Regions from separate parts of the Neobacillus sp. GCM10023253 genome, predicted to be linked through region 3. Evidence: predicted binding sites of a transcription regulator. Region 3 holds the regulator's gene; each other region holds the start of a gene.
What was found. Region 3 encodes Rex, which represses fermentation and respiration genes when NADH is low (regulators of the CRP and FNR family bind a similar motif). Its sites were predicted from a motif close to TTGTGAAATATTTCACAA; they were not measured.
Positions count from the first base shown of each region.

Region 1: a site for Rex is predicted at 1,462-1,479, ahead of ACFPA1_RS12260 (cytochrome c3 family protein). Genes of this name have one in related genera too.
Region 2: a site for Rex is predicted at 1,480-1,497, ahead of ACFPA1_RS24090 (TIGR04190 family B12-binding domain/radical SAM domain protein). Genes of this name have one in related genera too.
Region 4: a site for Rex is predicted at 1,019-1,036, ahead of ACFPA1_RS20670 (DoxX family membrane protein). Genes of this name have one in related genera too.

Region 1 is NZ_JBHSHV010000008.1:329,612-331,820, forward strand. Features, by position in the region: gene ACFPA1_RS12260 (cytochrome c3 family protein) at 1-1,243, opposite strand, end outside; gene ACFPA1_RS12265 (multiheme c-type cytochrome) at 1,581-2,209, opposite strand, start outside.
Region 2 is NZ_JBHSHV010000027.1:113,908-116,116, forward strand. Features, by position in the region: gene ACFPA1_RS24090 (TIGR04190 family B12-binding domain/radical SAM domain protein) at 1-1,404, opposite strand, end outside; gene ACFPA1_RS24095 (GAF domain-containing sensor histidine kinase) at 1,869-2,209, shown strand, end outside.
Region 3 is NZ_JBHSHV010000011.1:5,727-7,935, reverse strand. Features, by position in the region: gene ACFPA1_RS13785 (acyl-CoA dehydrogenase family protein) at 1-341, opposite strand, end outside; gene ACFPA1_RS13780 (DUF4395 domain-containing protein) at 476-901, opposite strand; gene ACFPA1_RS13775 (redox-sensing transcriptional repressor Rex) at 1,054-1,707, opposite strand; gene moaC (cyclic pyranopterin monophosphate synthase MoaC) at 1,740-2,209, opposite strand, start outside.
Region 4 is NZ_JBHSHV010000018.1:13,118-15,326, forward strand. Features, by position in the region: gene ACFPA1_RS20665 (DUF421 domain-containing protein) at 1-60, shown strand, start outside; gene ACFPA1_RS20670 (DoxX family membrane protein) at 388-948, opposite strand; gene ACFPA1_RS20675 (SDR family NAD(P)-dependent oxidoreductase) at 2,030-2,209, opposite strand, start outside.

The DNA.
Region 1 (2,209 bases), on a different contig from region 3:
TCAAATCAGACGCAGCAACATTAACAGTGTGATAAGCTTCATTTTCCAAAACCGCAGGAGGGGTGTAACTAACTAGGCCTGAACTTTCATCATACTGGAAGGCAACAGGCTGCCCATCTAATTTAAATTGAATAGAACCAGGATTAATTGAGCCATTTGGTGATTTTACTACGGCAGATATAGTCGGCTTTAAATCGTCCACTCCATATTTTAGTGGAGTCTGATTTGAAACCACCGGCTTGACGGAAACGGTAAAATTCCAGTTTCGGGTAACTGCATTGCCTAATGTATCTTCTGCAAACAATGTTAATGTATGGCTGCCATTTGCGATAGTTCCCTCGTAATCTATAAAGGCTTGCTTTTTAGAGGTAATAATATATTCATCATAATAATCTATATATCCTTTATACTTAAAATTTATCTTTAAAGGGGATCCATCCAAAGACAGAGTAACATTGTCTTTAATATCGACAAGATCCTTTAACTCCCCGCTAAATTTTAATATCCCATCTGTAATGACAGCGCTATCCTTAAAATAGTAGAGGTTTACCAAACTAGGTGCAGCCGAGTCAGCTGTAAAGGTCCAACTCTTGGTGCCACTGTTGCCCGAGATATCTTTTGCCTCAAGAACAGCAGTATAACTGTTATTTGGAAAAATATAATTATAGGTGATCTTTCCTGTTTCCCGATTGATTTCCAACTTGGTAGAATCAACATAAGAATTGTTTATTTTTAGCGTCACCGTATCCCAATTAACTGCATGATTGTCACTTACAACTGCGGTTAATTGGTTTGCTTTTAACTGCTCACTTTTATCAGCAGGATTGATGCCGTTAAACTTAGGAGGCTCTGCAACTGTGAATGTCCAGGAATCACTAAGGGTATTCCCGCCTTTATCATTAATGCTGACCTCTACTGTGTTGACCCCGTCTTTTAGATTAGAGGTATTGAAGCTGATAGTTCCTTCTTTAAGACTCTTATTTACAAAATTCGGAGTGACGTCCATTCCGTTTAACCACATTTTTACTGTGGAACTGTCTAATTCATATAAGCTTTTTACATAAACAGCTATTTTTGGGCTTGATACTGTAACCTTGGATCCCTTTGCAGGATAGTAATTACTATAAAAAGTATCAACTGCAGAAACATAGAATGCACTTAGTAACAATCCAAGGGATAAAAACAACAACATAATCAGAATAGGTTTTCGTCTCAACTTAAAACTCCCCATTTTACGAGACATTTTCTCTTTCTCCTCTCTCTATCCACTTTCGTTATAGCCAAATCAACATTTCTATCGGATCACCTTCCCCTTGGCAAAAGATTAGAAATCGTGTAAATAGACCTATTATCCAATAGGTCTATTTACACTATCTACCTCTTATTTACCATATGAATAAAGGCCTAAATTATATGGTAATAAGGTCCTAGAAAAAGTATAGCAGATGTATTTTCAAAATAATGTGTAATTTTTTAGAATTATTGATATTTTTAGTATATTCACATAATGATATTTGTTATGTTATTTAAATTGGCAACCGGAAAAAATAAAAAAATCGAGAGGAGTTCTCTCGATTTTTTTATTTTTTTGGAGCATGCGCTGCCTCAACAAACGACTTACTGTTACTGTGACATTCTGAACAAGGCTTTGTTGTTTCTGTAATTTTTTTATTATGATCAGGTATTGCCGGATTAATGGATAGCTCTGTCTTTTCATCATAAATCGCTTTACCTGTAACACCGTATATGGCAGTTGAGCCATTATGGCAGGCAATACAGAAACTTTGCTGCTTCCCTGCATCCCATTTTACAATGGCATTCGGGTCAAATGATGTTAAATTAAATGTTGTTGGATTTTCATGTCCTATTTGCGTTTTTATTTGGTCAACATTGTTAGACCCATGAGTATCATGACACTCAGCACATGGGATGTGACCTGCAAGAGGACTTCCATCTTGCGCTTTGATGATATGACCTGAAAAGTTTTTCTCTGCTGCCGAAATTTCGCGGTTTGCAAATGACGATTGACCATTTGTTTTTTCATACTGCGCTATAGTTACTTCCGTTAAATTATTATAATACCTGGCAATGTCAGGGGTGTTCGTAGCCTTTTTCTGAAAATCTCCATTATGACAGCGAAGGCAAAGCTGAAAGTCTTCATAAATTCCTAATGCAGTATTCGACTTTTTATATTCAAACAGACGATATT
Region 2 (2,209 bases), on a different contig from region 3:
CTCACGCGTCATATCCTTCGTTTCGTAGCTGAGCATATGCTTCCAGGACGGCTGGGTGATGGCCTTGCGATGGTCTTCGAGTGTCTGGCACAATTTTTTATAGCCATGGATTTCCGGGTGCTCAAACGCCGGGCTCGCCGGATCCAAAAATGGAGCGAGCGGGGCAACGAAGTAAAAGATTCTTGGGTCCTTCCCGCAGGCCAGGTGGATGGTTTCACAAAATTCAATGTTTTCGACAGCACTTTCATACGTCTGCCCAGGGATTCCAACCATAAAGAACAGGTCAAATTTTTTACAGCCATTTTTGAGAGCGAACTGCAGTGTTTCGATCACCTTTTCATTTGAGCAGCTGAATTTCCCGTTATATTTCCTGATTTTTTCGTCATGGGTTTCAAGGGTAATTTCAATGCTGTAATGAGGCACGCTTTCATTCATCAGCCGGAAAAATTCTTCATCCGCATATTGAAATAACTCAAAGACGATTTCGTTTTTCAGCTTCAATTTTTTCAAACGGCAAAAAAATTCCTCAACATATTCTTGTCCACCCTGTCTTAGATCATGGAGGATAAAAATCGGCGCCCGGCTGAACCGGGAAATAAATTGAATATCCTCGACGAGCTTTTTCGGTGACCGCAATGCTAGCGTATGACGGTTGCAGTTTTGCCCATAAGCCTCTCTTGATCCGCCGCAAATCAAACAGTTCTGTGTGCAGCCGCGTGCGGTCAGCAGTGCGGTGTTCGGGTATTGAAGCCAGCCGTTGTATGGCAGCGGATCGAGGAAATTTCGGTATTTGAAAACGGAACGAATGGTGTAGCGGTAACCGGGAACATCAATATCATCGAGATCCTTTGGCACGTACGTTAACGGATTATAGCCAGTCTCGGTGCCCTTTTTCCACGTTAAATTAGGGATATCTGCAAAATGCGTATTTCCAGTCTCCAGCTTATTCATCAACAGCAGCATCAGCTTTTCTGTCGAGTCCCCGCGCATCACGAAATCAATAAATGGATATTGGATTAGCTCCTTGTGATAATACGTGGCCGACAATCCGCCAAAAATAATCGGGGTGTCCGGATGAAGCTGCTTGACAATTTTCGCTAGCTCAATACTGCCGTGGGCATGTGGCAGCCAGTGCAGATCAATGCCAAACGCACTTGCCCTGATCGATTTTAATTTTTTTTCGACATCAAAGTTTGGGTTCATGAGCATTCGGTTGGCGATATTGATGATTTTGACGCGAAGTCCATAACGCTCCAAATAGTCGGCGATGCTGGTCAGGCCGATGGGGTACATTTCAAAAACGGGCGAGGATGGAACAACATCACTGATCGGTCCGGCAAGCAAAGGATTTTTTCGGAAATCGTAAACACTTGGAGCATGCAGCAGTACTAAATCGTATTTCATGGGAAACACCTCTTTGATTTGTAGTGTAATAACTCCTTTTGGGGTATATATATAAATGTTTTTTCAAGAAAGGATTTGTGAGGGAATTCACAAGGTTTTTTAATGTTATGATCTCTGTTTACTTTAGTTTACTATAATAGTTGTTGGCTAGAGTGACAATCAGGTGACAAATTTTGGTTAACTTTGTGCCGAATAAATTTAATACAAAGGTAGTAGGCAAGAATAATCCTTTAGCCAAATAGAAAACGCATAGCGGTTTATGACATAATAGTGGATATCAAACCAATCTGGTTTGCCGAGGGCCTAGTCCGGTCAGTGTGATTCATTAGACCGGGTTGGGTCCTTATTTTTTGCGGACGTTTGGCCGACTGAACAATCATTCATATTGTTTTCAATCTATAAATACATTAAACTAGAATAAACAGAAAATTAAGTAAACCGTCACAGAATTTGGAGGGGAAGCTTTGGGCGATATCGGCATTTTGCAAAAAAAAGAACAGCTTTCAAGGCAATTCCTACTATTGATATCAATCATTGGAGTATTTCTTTATCTCCAATTTGGCCTGCTTGATTTATCGGTTCCCCATCAGCCAATGATTTTGACGTTGCTGGTGTTGTTTCTCTTTATTGTTGAACTGTTTCCAGTACCTGTTTGGAAAGGTCAAATAACCATCTCATTTCCATTGGTTTATGCCATATACCTTATCGATGGCTTAGCCTATACGATTGTTTTTTATGGGATTATTGTTGCAGCCATTAACATTATGAATAGACGGCCGCTCCGAATTATTTTCTTTAATCCGGC
Region 3 (2,209 bases):
AGACCTTCTCCGAAAATTTCATTCTCTAATTGATGAACTTCTTGAGGACGGACAATCCGGTCAATCCGATTATTAAAAGCATCAAAGTGAAGCATGTAGGGGCGGACTTCCGGCCTGGCAATTCTTTCAGCTAACCGGTTCCATTTTGCAGATACTGTTGGCGAAAAGGATAATAGTTTTTCGTGGACTTGGCTGTGCTGAGAACCCGTAAATTTCTTAACCGCTTTTTGTAAAAACGGTTCATCACGATACCAATCAAGGTTGTCACGTTTTTCGAGAAATTCATCAAAGCTGTAAGAATTTTTTCCTTTCGCTTCTGTCTCTTGGGAAACAAGCTTCATAAAAACGCCACTCTCCTCATGAATGATAATTCATAATTTTCAATTTAATTTTAAATGTAAGGATATGGCAGCGTCAAATATAAGTAGAAAACAAAAAAAAGGCCGAACTAATCAGACCTCATAAAAAGATATCTTTATTGCTGCGCCCTTCTATAACGGTATTGGTTCCACTGAAAATAAATAAAGCATCCGATGCAAAAACCTAGAATTGCCACAAAGGCAGCCACCGCGACAAGAATCGTGAACACATAGCCAACACCATTCCATCCCAGCAGGAATCCTACAAATCCAATTCCCAAACACGATACGGCAATTTTTTGATTAAATTGCTGCTGCTCCCAATCCTCAGGGATATAAGCCTTTGGGTCCTTTCTTAAAAATAGTTTTGCTATTTGCATAATCGGATTAAATCCGAATAAAAGACCAGACATACCGGCAACAAACGGCACTAACAAAAACCATTCCTGTCCGGATAACCATGTTAACACAACACTTAAAACAATCGTCCACTGGTTTGTTTTCACAAGCGGCCGTGGGATTGAACGAACTTTTTCTGTCATTTTAATTCCAACCTTTCCTATTGGATTACGATAATTACTCGTGTAATCATTTTACCCGCTTCAACTCCCTTTGTATAGTGATCTGTTTAGGAAAAATGTTTCCAAACGAAAAATGGGCCTCTCACCATTTTGGCGAGAAGCCCATTGATTATTTATTCTTCTACTTCGTGGTTTGGATAATGCTTTAAAAAGTAAACAAGTGATTGCAGCTCCACCGCCAGGTCAATATGATGCACGCGGATCGATGAAGGTACATTCAGTCTCGCTGGTGTAAAGTTTAAAATCCCTTTTACATTCGTTTTCACAAGCTTGTCTGTAATCTGCTGTGCAACCGGGGCCGGCACCGTCAAAATCGCCACCGAAATATTTTCCTCAATCAAATACTGTTCTATATCGTCCATCGAATAAACGGGAACATCGCCTATCGAACCGCCAATTTTTCCGGGGTCCACATCGAAGGCACAAGCGATTTTTGTATTATTATTTTTTAAAAAATTGTAGTGTAAAAAGGCTGTGCCGAGATTACCCACCCCGATTAACGCTACCTTTGTTAATTCATCTTGATCAAGTGTTTTCCGGAAAAACGATAACAAATAGTTTACGTTATAGCCGTACCCCTTTTTCCCAAGGGCCCCGAAATAAGAGAAATCCCTGCGAATAGTGGCCGAGTCCACCTTTACTGCTTCACTCAATTCTGCAGATGACACCCTCTGCTTGCCAGAAGAATGAAGGTTTTGTAAAAATCGATAATATAAGGGCAGACGCTTTGCTGTTGCCTGTGGTATTTTCATCGTTTCATTGGACATATTTCTCCCACCCTTCAATTTTAATGGATATATTAGATTTCTCTTCTAAAATCACCGTTTTTGCCGCCGGTTTTTTCCACCAGAAAGGTTGGTCCAATCACCATCCCTTTATCAACTGCCTTACACATATCATAGACGGTCAGGGCACAAACAGAGGCGGCTGTTAGCGCTTCCATCTCAACCCCCGTACTGCCTTTGGTTTTCACTGATGCAGCAATATGCAGTGTATATTGTTCCTGCCCGGCCTGCTCCCACGAAAAACTAATATTGATACCTGTCAATGGAATCGGGTGGCACATTGGAATGATATCCCATGTCTTTTTCGCTGCCATCACTGCAGCAACCTGGGCAACTGCTAAGACATCGCCCTTTTTCATTTCGTGGTTTGTAATTTTTTCATAAATTTCAGTGCATACGGATATGCTTGACTGGGCTATCGCCGTGCGTGCCGTTTCCGGCTTATCGCTGACATCGACCATCTTGGCCCGGCCTTCTTCATTAA
Region 4 (2,209 bases), on a different contig from region 3:
GCTGTTGTAGGATCAAAAGGAAACCTGTATATTGATTTATTTCGCGACAATTCAAGTTAAAAATATTAGGGCTCACAGCACTCTTGATGAGATTGCTGTGTTTATTTTTTTCAAGCCGCCTGATGGCAGGTCTTTTTGGTTTCACAGATTGACAAAACAGCGGCGGTTACGCTGTCGTTTGTTCAATCACTAAATTAATGCTTCGCCTGAAAATATGCCTCTTACCTTTGTTTTGCGTCATTCAAACTCGTGATGGAGGCTTTCCCTCTTGAATGATGCATAGGGACGGTTCTCTTGTCCCATTCCGCAGTGCCGGTTCAGGTTCCATCTCCGGCAAATGCAGCTGAAAACGACTGAAAATGAAGCAAAAGAACCGTCCCCATGCATCTAATTTAGGTTGACAGGTTTATTGTCTATGACTGATTGGTTATCTTTTACGGTTTGGTTGTTGCCTTTTACTTTGCGTTTAAGTACTGTTTTTCTAATGAATGGCTTTATCCAGCCGTCTAGTCCGATTCTTCCAGCATTAGCGCCTGCAAATAGGATTATAACTCCTAATAAAATATCTAATGGGTTCGAAGAAATCGTTCCAGCAAATAAATAAGAGAAGTTCATCAATAGACCAAAGAACATGGCAGCTGTTGTTAAGCATCCTAGTAATAATCCTAAACCAACAAGAAATTCACCTAAAGGAATAATCGTATTGAAGATATGGGCATTAGGCAATGCAACATGTTTTAAGAAATCAACATACCAGCCAAAAACAACCGCACCGTCAGGACCTTTAACTGGGTTAGCGATTGCTCCTTTTAAAAATCCCGAAGCGTCAAAATCTCCGCTTGATAATTTGTGCCACCCCGCCGTGAGCCAAACGTAACTAAGATATAAACGAAGAACAGTTAAAATACCAGATGCAGTTTTGCTTTGTCTTAACCAATTTACTAACATTAACAACACCTCCGCAATTTAGTTTCGATACATCCACAGCATAGCAAATGTATTTTGGCTTCAGGGAGGATTGTTCAAGATTTAACAATCTCTTAAAATAAATTCAAACAAAAGCAAAAAAATTTTAACAAATGAAACTATTTGTTACACGAATGTAGCAGAAATTCAGCTGTTACTATTTTTAATAATGTTCTTCCAGTAGTGTCAGGCTTTTAAATCTTCCTCAAAATCTTGTGGATGATGTTTCGCTCGGAAGTTAACGATATGTATGCTGTGCGTGGGAGTAAGTAGCTGTATAACGAATGGGCTGCGATTTCCGGAAGTAAACAATGGAACCCTAACTTTTATACTATTTCGACGCCTGATACAAAAGACCTCTATCAGGCGGTTTATGTAATAAAAAAAGACTTATTTAAAAATAGCCTAAAACGATTCAAACAAATAATGATTTTCGCTATAATTACAAATTAAAGGGGGTGCTTACAGATGGAGAATCACGTTAGATTGTCTGGTACTTCTTCCACTCATGTAAAGCCTATTATTGGAAAGGCGATACTTTGCATGGGGCGAGACATTTAATTTTATCGCTGAATAAGCTTTTCTAATATGTTGGCTTTGCACCTTATTTTTCAAAAAGAACCTTTGTTCCTTCTGTAATTGCTTTGGTGAAGTTGCCTATGTTTCCACGGTAACGAAAGCAAAAAAACCTAAAAACCCTGATTATTACAAGTCGATTGGCAATCTTATTTGCGCCGATGGCAGCGAATGCAATAAAAAAATGACCAATGTCGACTATTTAAATGCTTTTGTGAAAGAGTCATTAGGAATGTGAAGCTTGAAACCCCTTTTTTCTCTCAGCTTTACCGAATAAATTTCTTAAATTTATTTTTCAAAAATAAAATTTGGCGCATTTCTTCTTAATAGAAATGCGCCAAATAGTGTAACAAACCTATTTCTTTTCTTACTATGCCGGTTTAGGGTCCATCTCCGGCAATTGAGCTGAGAACAGCTAAAATGATGCAAAAGAACCGTCCCCATGCATCCTTATTTTTCTTTTCCAACCATGAGTTGTTTTTATCAATTATAAGTCAGAGATCATTCCGCCATCTACTACAAATTGGGCTCCAGTTGAATAGCTTGAATCATCAGAAGCAAGGTATATAACTAAATTAGATACTTCTTCTACTTCTGCTCTTCTTCTTAGAGGAATATCTTGTTCAAGTTGCTTTAGATATTCTTCTACATCTGGTTGGTCAGCCAT